DNA from 2 places in the Dehalobacter sp. MCB1 genome. Region 2 is predicted to be linked to the other one. Evidence: predicted binding sites of a transcription regulator. Region 2 holds the regulator's gene; the other holds the start of a gene.
What was found. The regulator NrdR, encoded in region 2, represses ribonucleotide reductase genes. The targets are predictions, from matches to a motif close to CACNANATNTNGTG.
Positions count from the first base shown of each region.

Region 1 (4,437 bases), on a different contig from region 2:
CAGTCTTTTTCCGGCAGTCCATAGGCTTTGCCAAGTTCATACGTGTATTTGCTCATTCGCACAATGTGATTTCCTGTCTCGCTGTCCCGGAATTCTGCGGCTCTCGCCAGCCTGTGGATCAGTTCGACCTGCAGATCTTCCAGTTCTTTTGTTCTCTCTTGGACTTTATTGACTAGTCTGCGATTGTTCTGTTTGATTTCGTTGTTCAGTAAACGTATTTCCAGTATATTTTTGATTCGCATCAGAACTTCAGCATAATCGAAAGGCTTGCCAATAAAATCTTTGGCGCCAAGCGTCAATGCCTTCAGTCTGTGTTCCTGATCGTTGTAGGCTGTAATTGCAATAATGGGAAGGAAGTCATCCTCTTTGACTGCATTTAACTGCTCCATGACCTCAAATCCGTCAAGATAAGGCATCCTTAAATCCATTAAAATCAGATCGGGATAATGCTCCCGATATAAGGATAGGGTTTCCCTGGAATCAGTGGTGGACATGATATTGCTGTATCCCGACATCTTTAACAGTTTTTCAAGTAACAAAATATTTACGGAATTATCGTCGACAATCAGTATTCTGGCCCTTGAAATACTATCAGTATTTATCTTCATCCGCCTCCCAATCTTTCACATGTCAACTGCTTATTAACAAGGACTTTTTCCAGTTAGCCGGTCGGCTGGTCACTATATCTTAATATACCTCATTCTTATGGGAAATTCTAGATAAAAAATGTTTATCCTTGGAATCTCTACAATTTTTTCTCTAACATTTTTGCAGAAAGTAAGCTATAACAGATATATTCAATATGATCAGGACAGGGATGCCGTATACAAAGGCCTTATGCTGAGTTTTATGCCTAAAGAAACGCATGGCCAGATAGATCCCGGGAGCACCGAATATCAGTCCTGTAAGAAAGAAATGGCGTTCAGGAACCCGTCGACCTCCCCGTTTGGCCTTATATTTATCCCACCCTATAACGGTAAAACCATAAATATTTACCAGGATAATATATCCCCATATAAGCCAGATACACTCCACATCTGCAGCCTCCCTTGTTAGCTAGTAACATTCATGATCAAAATCATACCATGAATAAAGTAGAAAAAAAATACGCAGGAAGATGCCTGAAAAGATATTGAGACTTAATAGGACAAAATTTAAAGATTAATAGAAAAGATACTGAGACGTTTGAAAAATCAGGCAGAATACTTTATACTTTGTTTTGACAATTTGCATTTTTTTAGTTATACTAAGTATTGCTCGTTAATATTTGAGGGATTAGAAGACCTTCTCGACTGCCTCAGGCTCAGGGAAGATGTCGAATCAACTTCCAATGAGGCGGGTAATAAATCTAGGAGGTCATTTATGTATAATGACAAAACACTAAGTTGTAAAGACTGTGGCCGTGAATTCACTTTTTCTGCATCCGAGCAGGAATTCTACGCTGAAAAAGGATTTACGAACGAACCAGGCCGCTGCCCCGAATGCCGTTCAGCAAGAAAAGCGCAGAGCAGAAATGGTGGCTATTCACGCCCTCAACGTGAAATGTTTCCTGCTGTTTGTTCCGCTTGTGGCAAAGAAACCACAGTACCTTTCCAACCTACTGGTGACAAACCTGTTTATTGCCGGGATTGCTACCAACCCCGCTCCAGAAACAACTGGTAATTTAATTGTTATCAGACCCTTCCGGGTATCTTACCTGGGAGGGTTTTTGTTTTGGGAGCCTATTTATTTTTTATGATTAATTTTCCATTTTACCCCCTTGACTACCAGATATAGTATCTGTAAACTTGATATAGTACTACTTGTAGTCTGCTAACCGGATTTATCGTCCGAATGAATTTTGGAGGTATAAACATTGCGTAACAATACGGAAGTCTGGAAAAAGTGGCCCAAAGCCAATCTTTCGCCGAATGCCAGAGTTGTCCTGGAACGGAGATATTTGAAGCAGGAAAATGACCAAAAATGTGAGACGCCGGAAGCCATGTTTTACCGGGTTGCTTCGGTCATTGCCGGCGCTGAAGAAAAGTATGGTAAGAATCCGCAGGAAATTCAGGATTTGACCAAAGAATTTTACACCGTCATGGCTAATTTGGAGTTTATGCCGAATTCACCAACACTGATGAACGCCGGGCGTGACCTTGGACAGTTAAGTGCTTGCTTTGTTTTGCCGGTCGGGGACAGTATGGAGGATATATTTGATGCACTGAAACATGCAGCAATCATCCATAAGTCAGGTGGCGGAACAGGCTTTAACTTTTCCCGGCTGCGCCAGAAGAACAGCATGGTGCGTTCCACCGGCGGGGTTGCTTCCGGTCCTGTTTCGTTTATGAAAGTTTTTAATGCCGCTACGGAGGCTGTCAAGCAAGGAGGAACAAGACGCGGTGCCAACATGGGCATTCTTCGGATCGACCACCCGGATATACTAGAATTTATCAGCTGCAAAGAAGATAACCGGGATATCAACAATTTCAATATTTCGGTTGCTGTAACGGAATCATTTATGAAAGCTGTGGAAAATAACACCGAATATGATCTGATTGATCCCCATTCGGGTAAGCCGGCAGGCAAGCTCCCTGCCAAACAAGTTTTCACTAAAATTGTGGACCATGCTTGGCGGAACGGCGAGCCGGGCATGATCTTTATTGACCAAATGAACCGAGATAATCCGACGCCGCATGTCGGTGTGATTGAGGCTACCAACCCCTGTGGCGAACAACCCTTACTCCCCAATGAAGCGTGCAATCTTGGCTCCATTAATTTAAAACTAATGACGGCGGAAAAGGACGGAAAGACCGTCATTGACTGGGAGCGTTTGGGTTACGTCACAAGACTCGCAACCCGTTTTCTCGATGATGTGATTGATGTTAACCAATATCCTCTTCCTGTGATCGAAGAAATGGTCAAAGGAAATCGTAAAATTGGCCTGGGTGTAATGGGTTTTGCAGATTTGCTGATTCTTCTGCAGACATCCTATATTTCCGAAGAAGGCACAGCCTTCGCCGAAAAGATTATGGAATTCATCCGTACCGAATCCCGTATAGAGTCCCAGCGACTGGCCAAGGAACGCGGTACCTTTCCTAATTATCAGGGTTCCATTTATGACGGCAAGATTGAATTACGCAATGCTACACTGACTACGGTTGCCCCGACAGGGACGATATCGATGATCTGCGGTTCTTCCAGCGGCGTAGAGCCACTTTTTGCTGTGGCCTATACCAAAACGGTCATGGACGGTACGGCTCTTATTGAAGTCAATCCGCTTTTTGAAGATTATGCGCATAAGTATGGTTTTTACTCAAAGGATCTTATGGCCAAAATTGCCGAACGCGGTAACGTCTCCGGTTTGCCGGAAGTCCCGGAATGGGTACAGAAGGTCTTTGTTACTGCACAGGAGATCTCTCCTGAATGGCATATCCGGATTCAGGCTGCTTTTCAAAAATATACGGATAATGCGGTTTCCAAAACCATTAACTTTGCGAACTCAGCTACCTGCAAAGATGTTGCAGAAGCGTTTCGCCTGGCCTTTGAGCTTGGCTGCAAAGGTATTACGGTCTATCGGGACGGCAGCCGTGAGCAGCAGGTTCTTTCTGCCGGAACGAAAGAAACTACCAATCCGGCGGCTGATTCCAAAACAACGGCTGAACCCGGGACAACTGCAAAACCCGAGACCACCGCTGAATCTGAATTAACCGTATCTGCACCGGTGCCGACCATTAAGCCGAGGCCCCGCCCACCGGTGACTGTCGGCGTCACTGAAAAGATTAAAATTGGCTGCGGTAATCTCTATGTTAGCGTAAACGCCGATGAAACCAGTATCTGTGAAGTGTTTACCAATACGGGAAGAGCCGGCGGCTGTTCCTCCCAATCCGAAGCAACCTCACGTCTAATCTCAATTGCGATGCGTTCGGGCATCTCTGTTGATGCTATCATTGAGCAGATTCGTGGAATTCGCTGCCCCGCCTGTATCCGAAGAGAAGGTGTCAACGTCACCTCGTGCCCTGATGCAATTTCGCGGGTAATCAAAAAGTATAAGGATATCGGCGTAAACGGTAATTCTGCAATTATCAACCGCAATAAAACGGAAGAACCTATTCTTTCGGATGATTTGAAAAAAACTGAAAAAGCTGTCATTAAAAAAGCTCAGGCCACCGTCGCGATCGACAATGCCTGCCCTGAATGCGGAATGCCCGTAAATCACGAAAGCGGCTGCATGGTCTGTATTCACTGCGGATATTCCAAATGCGGGTAAAATAACGACTTCTAAAAAAATACACAGTCATCATTTTCCATTGATGACTGTGTATTTTTTTAAACAAATTTCAGAAACTACATGTAACAAATCATTTTGGTGAGGTGAATCACACGATGGCAAAAGACAGACGTAAAGTCAAAGAAATACTGACGACCAATAACTCACTTGCCTGGGGCCACCTGAAC
Region 1 covers NZ_LXPC01000012.1:269,877-274,313, reverse strand. The annotation lists gene A7K50_RS09090 (HD domain-containing phosphohydrolase) at 1-608, opposite strand, end outside; gene A7K50_RS09085 (DUF1294 domain-containing protein) at 760-1,035, opposite strand; gene A7K50_RS09080 (zinc-ribbon domain containing protein) at 1,363-1,662, shown strand; gene A7K50_RS09075 (vitamin B12-dependent ribonucleotide reductase) at 1,856-4,249, shown strand; gene A7K50_RS14195 (hypothetical protein) at 4,366-4,437, shown strand, end outside.
Region 1: a site for NrdR is predicted at 1,765-1,778, ahead of A7K50_RS09075 (vitamin B12-dependent ribonucleotide reductase). Genes of this name have one in related genera too.

Region 2 (4,437 bases):
CCAAGAACACAAGCTAATTACGGTCAATGGGGTATTTGCGTTTTATCCGGCCTGTGCGAACGGAAATACGGTCGCTATTATGGATTCAGATTCGGATTCGAATCCGAATCTGAAAGCTTCGAATACTGTCCTTGAAGCACTCAGCTTTCCGCGTCAGCAAAAAGACAATGGCCTTTGTCTGGCTGACTATGTCCGCCCCCGGAACAAGCATGTTGGACAGGAGCAGGCGTATGATTATCTTGGAATGTTCGCGCTGACCACCGGCCTGGGGATTAAAGAAAAGGCTGAGAATTACCGGGACAAGGGTGAATACCTGAAGTCTTTTCTTCTTCAGGTTCTGGCTCTGGAGCTGGCTGAAGCATTTGCTGACATCATACATGAAAAAATGCGTAAAATCTGGGGGATTGACAACGGCATCCGGGTTTCTCCGGGTTACCCGATCTACCCTGCACTGGAAGAACAGGCCAAGCTATTCAGACTGCTGAAACCGGAGGAGATTGGGATAACGCTGACAGAGAATTTCATGATGGACCCCGAAGCGTCTGTTAGCGCTGTTGTTTTTTCTCATCCCGAAGCTAAAATATTTAATATTAACCGTTGATCTCTGTAATAGATGCTAATAGATGCATGAAATCCCGTCTCGAGACTGAGGCGGGATTTCAAATTTTTCAAAAACCATAGTTTTGTCTTCTTCTATTAAATAGACTTGAAGCATAATTCTGATTTTGATCAAATAGTTCATAAGGATTTTGGACAGTTGGATTTTGAATAACAGGCTGAGCGAAGGTACTCGGTGCTTCCTGATTAGGAGAAGGAACTACCGGCCCGGGGACAATTTGGTTCTGCGGATGGATCCCAGTTGGAAAAGACTGAAGGTTTTTACCAAAACTAAACAAGCCTCTCCGTGTTTTTTGGCGCTGTCTATTTTGCTTTTCAATCTTTTTTTCTGCTTTGATTTGTTTTCTCGTGCGCACACCTGCTTCAGGTCCTATTCCGGTTTCTGTTCTTTTTGTCCTTTTTCTACCTTTACTTGTATTAGTAACTGTACCTGAACCTGAACCTGTGCTTATTCCAGTACCAGTACCATTTCCTGTTTCTGTCATCATTGTCTTTATTCCTGTGCCACTGTTTGCCTGGGGATTTCCGGGCAAGAGAAATGAAGGGGAATTTCCTTTGAAAATGACTTTGTTAATAAGCGGATAGCCGACCCGGTTCAACAAAAAGGTACCGGTCTTACGGGCTACAGGAATACCTATTCTTTTAGCAAGTGGAAGTCCGACTTTCCTGGCAATGGGCATGCCAATCTTTTCAGCAACGAGGGGGCCAACTTTACCGGCGATGTATGGCTGAAGTTCCCTCAGTACAATCGGTGCAACTTTTTGCAGAAGATAGGAGGGTTGACCAATACTCATGGGGATTCCTCCTTATGGTTATCATGGAATATATTTACAATAAAAGGATATGTTTTTTTGACGGAAGTGTGTTTGTCTTGATTTATTTATTTTGCAATGATTTGGGACTTAAGTAATGTTCTGCATAAAATCTTCAAGAACTAAAATCGCAAGCAAAACGTAAAATTATCCATATAGAAGGCCTTAGATGCATAAAAACGCCCATAAAAGGCGATTGCTTACTATATATGGTATTGATAAAATAAGGAGTATACAAGATATAGGAAGGATGAGGGTATTGCGCTGTCCTTTTTGCCAGAGCGACGACACGAAGGTGTTGGATTCCAGACAAATTGAGGAAGGTACTGCTATCCGACGCAGACGGGAATGCGATGTCTGCACAAAGCGTTTTACGACGTATGAGCGCTACGAGGATTTTCAGCTGATTGTCGTGAAAAAGGATGGCAGAAGAGAGCCCTTTTCCCGTCACAAACTGTTATCGGGTTTGAACAAGGCCTGTGAAAAACGCCCCGTGTCCACTGAGCAGCTGGAAACAATGGTCACTGATATCGAAAGAGAAATGCGTGATATCAACGATCGCGAAGTGCCGAGCGAACTGGTCGGCGAAGCCGTCATGAAAAAACTGTTTGAAATAGATGAGATTGCGTATATTCGCTTTGCTTCTGTTTACAGGCAGTTCAAAGATATTCAGAAGTTTATGGAGGAGTTGAACGGACTGGTAAAGCGTCGCAAATAAAACAGTCCCCCAATTGAGATCCTTGCGATAAAGACAGGATATCCATGCAAATAAATATATATGGGAGCAGGAGGACTAAGCCATGTACGTTGTGAAAAGGGATGGAAGAAGAGAAATTTTTAATCAAGAAAAGATTCGCAAGGCGGTAGAAAAGGCTTTTATCGCTACCGAAACCCCCAATGTCACGAACTGGGCGAAGATCGTTACCGACAGGGTATTCTCAGAATTGGAAGCTGCTTACAGCAAGAATGAAGGCTTCCAAATCGAGCAGATTCAGGACAAAGTCGAAGATGTCCTGATGCAGACAGGAAATACCAATGTCGCCAGAGCATATATCCGGTACCGCTTCCAGCATGAAATCATCCGCAATCAGGAAAGTGCCAAAAACGATAACAATCAATTATTCTCCGACTACCTGGGGCTGGGAACCTGGGAAATCAAAGAGAATTCCAATATGGGATTTTCGGTTCAAGGGCTTAACCGGTTTGTAACCAGCAAAGCGACTAATGCTTTTTGGCAGTCCCTGCTTCCGGCTGAAGTTGGCAAAGCGCACGATTCCGGTGCCTTACATAATCATGACATGGGAGACCTTGCTCCATATTGCGTCGGTTGGGATCTCAAAGATCTGCTTTTGGTGGGCTTTAGGGGCGCGGAAGGCAAGACGACCTCCAGACCGGCCAAACACTTCCGTTCCGCACTCGGACAGATCGTTAATTTCGTTTATACCTTACAGGGAGAAGCTGCCGGTGCTCAGGCACTCTCCAGCTTTGATACCTATCTTGCTCCGTTCGTCAGAGTAGATAACCTTGATTATAAACAAGTCAAGCAGGGGATTCAGGAATTTATTTTCAATGTCAATGTCCCGACCAGGGTAGGTTTCCAGTCTCCATTCTTTAATATTACGCTCGATGTGCGGGCGGCCGAATCGGCCATTAAAGATGAACCTGCTGTGGTTGACGGCAAATTTCTGGATACGCCGTACCGGGAATATCAAGCTGAAATGGATATCATCAATATGGCGTTCTGTGAGGTCATGCTGGAAGGGGACGCTGACGGCAATATTTTTAGCTTCCCGATCCCGACGTATAACATCACGAAGGGCTTTGACTGGAACAGTGAAGTATCGAGAGCGATCTTCAAAATGACCGATAAATACGGAATCCCGTATTTTGCGAACTTTATTAACTCCGATATGAATCCAGAGGACGCCAGAAGCATGTGCTGCCGTCTGCGTCTGGACAACAGGGAACTCAGAAAACGCGGCGGTGGCCTGTTCGGGGCCAATCCGCTCACAGGAAGCATTGGCGTTGTAACCCTGAACCTGCCGTTGTACGGCTATCTGGCTAAAGGCAACTGGGATCAGTTCATCACATTGATTGATAACCACATGAACATCGCCCGGTCCTCGTTGCAGACCAAACGTAAAACGCTGGAGATCCTGACGGACAACGGCTTATATCCCTATACCAAATTTTATCTGAGAGATATTAAAAAACGATTTGGCAAGTACTGGACGAACCACTTCTCGACGATCGGTCTGGTCGGCATGAATGAAGCGATCCGTAATTTTACCTCGGACGCCGATGACATCACCACTGTTTTCGGACAGAATTTTGCCAAGGAAACATTGAACTATATGAGAGACCGCATCCAGGAATTCCAGGAGCAAGACGGAGACCTCTATAACCTTGAGGCAACGCCCGCGGAAGGTACGAGCTACCGTCTGGCCAAAATCAACAAAAAGCATTATCCCGATATCATTACGGCTGGTGACAATGAACCCTATTACACGAACTCCACCCACCTGCCTGTGGGTTATACCAGCGACCTGTTCCGTGCCGTCGAGCTTCAGGATGGGCTGCAGACGCTTTATACCGGTGGGACCGTGCTTCACGGTTATCTGGCTGAAAGTCTCGATGATCTTGCCGTCGCCAAGGCCGTCGTACGCAGGGTGTTTGAGAACTTCCAGCTGCCGTATTTCACGCTGACCCCAACCTTCAGCATCTGTGAGGACCACAAGTATATCAAAGGTGAACATTTTAACTGTCCCGAGTGCGGCAGGGAAACCTTAGTCATGACGAGGGTCACCGGCTTCTATAGACCGGTCTCCGCCATGAATCCCGGCAAACAGGAAGAGAAACAAGAAACCGTAAAATACCGTGTTACGGGCGTCACGCCAAGTCTGTTTGACGGGGTAGCGAAATAAGGGTAAGTTGTCACAACGTATCTATTTTATGCAGAAACTTTTACGAGTACAGGTATTTAGTATAAAGCAGAACAAGGATTGGT
Region 2 covers NZ_LXPC01000009.1:178,885-183,321, forward strand. The annotation lists gene metH (methionine synthase) at 1-601, shown strand, start outside; gene A7K50_RS06355 (hypothetical protein) at 669-1,412, opposite strand; gene nrdR (transcriptional regulator NrdR) at 1,690-2,148, shown strand; gene A7K50_RS06365 (ribonucleoside triphosphate reductase) at 2,231-4,354, shown strand.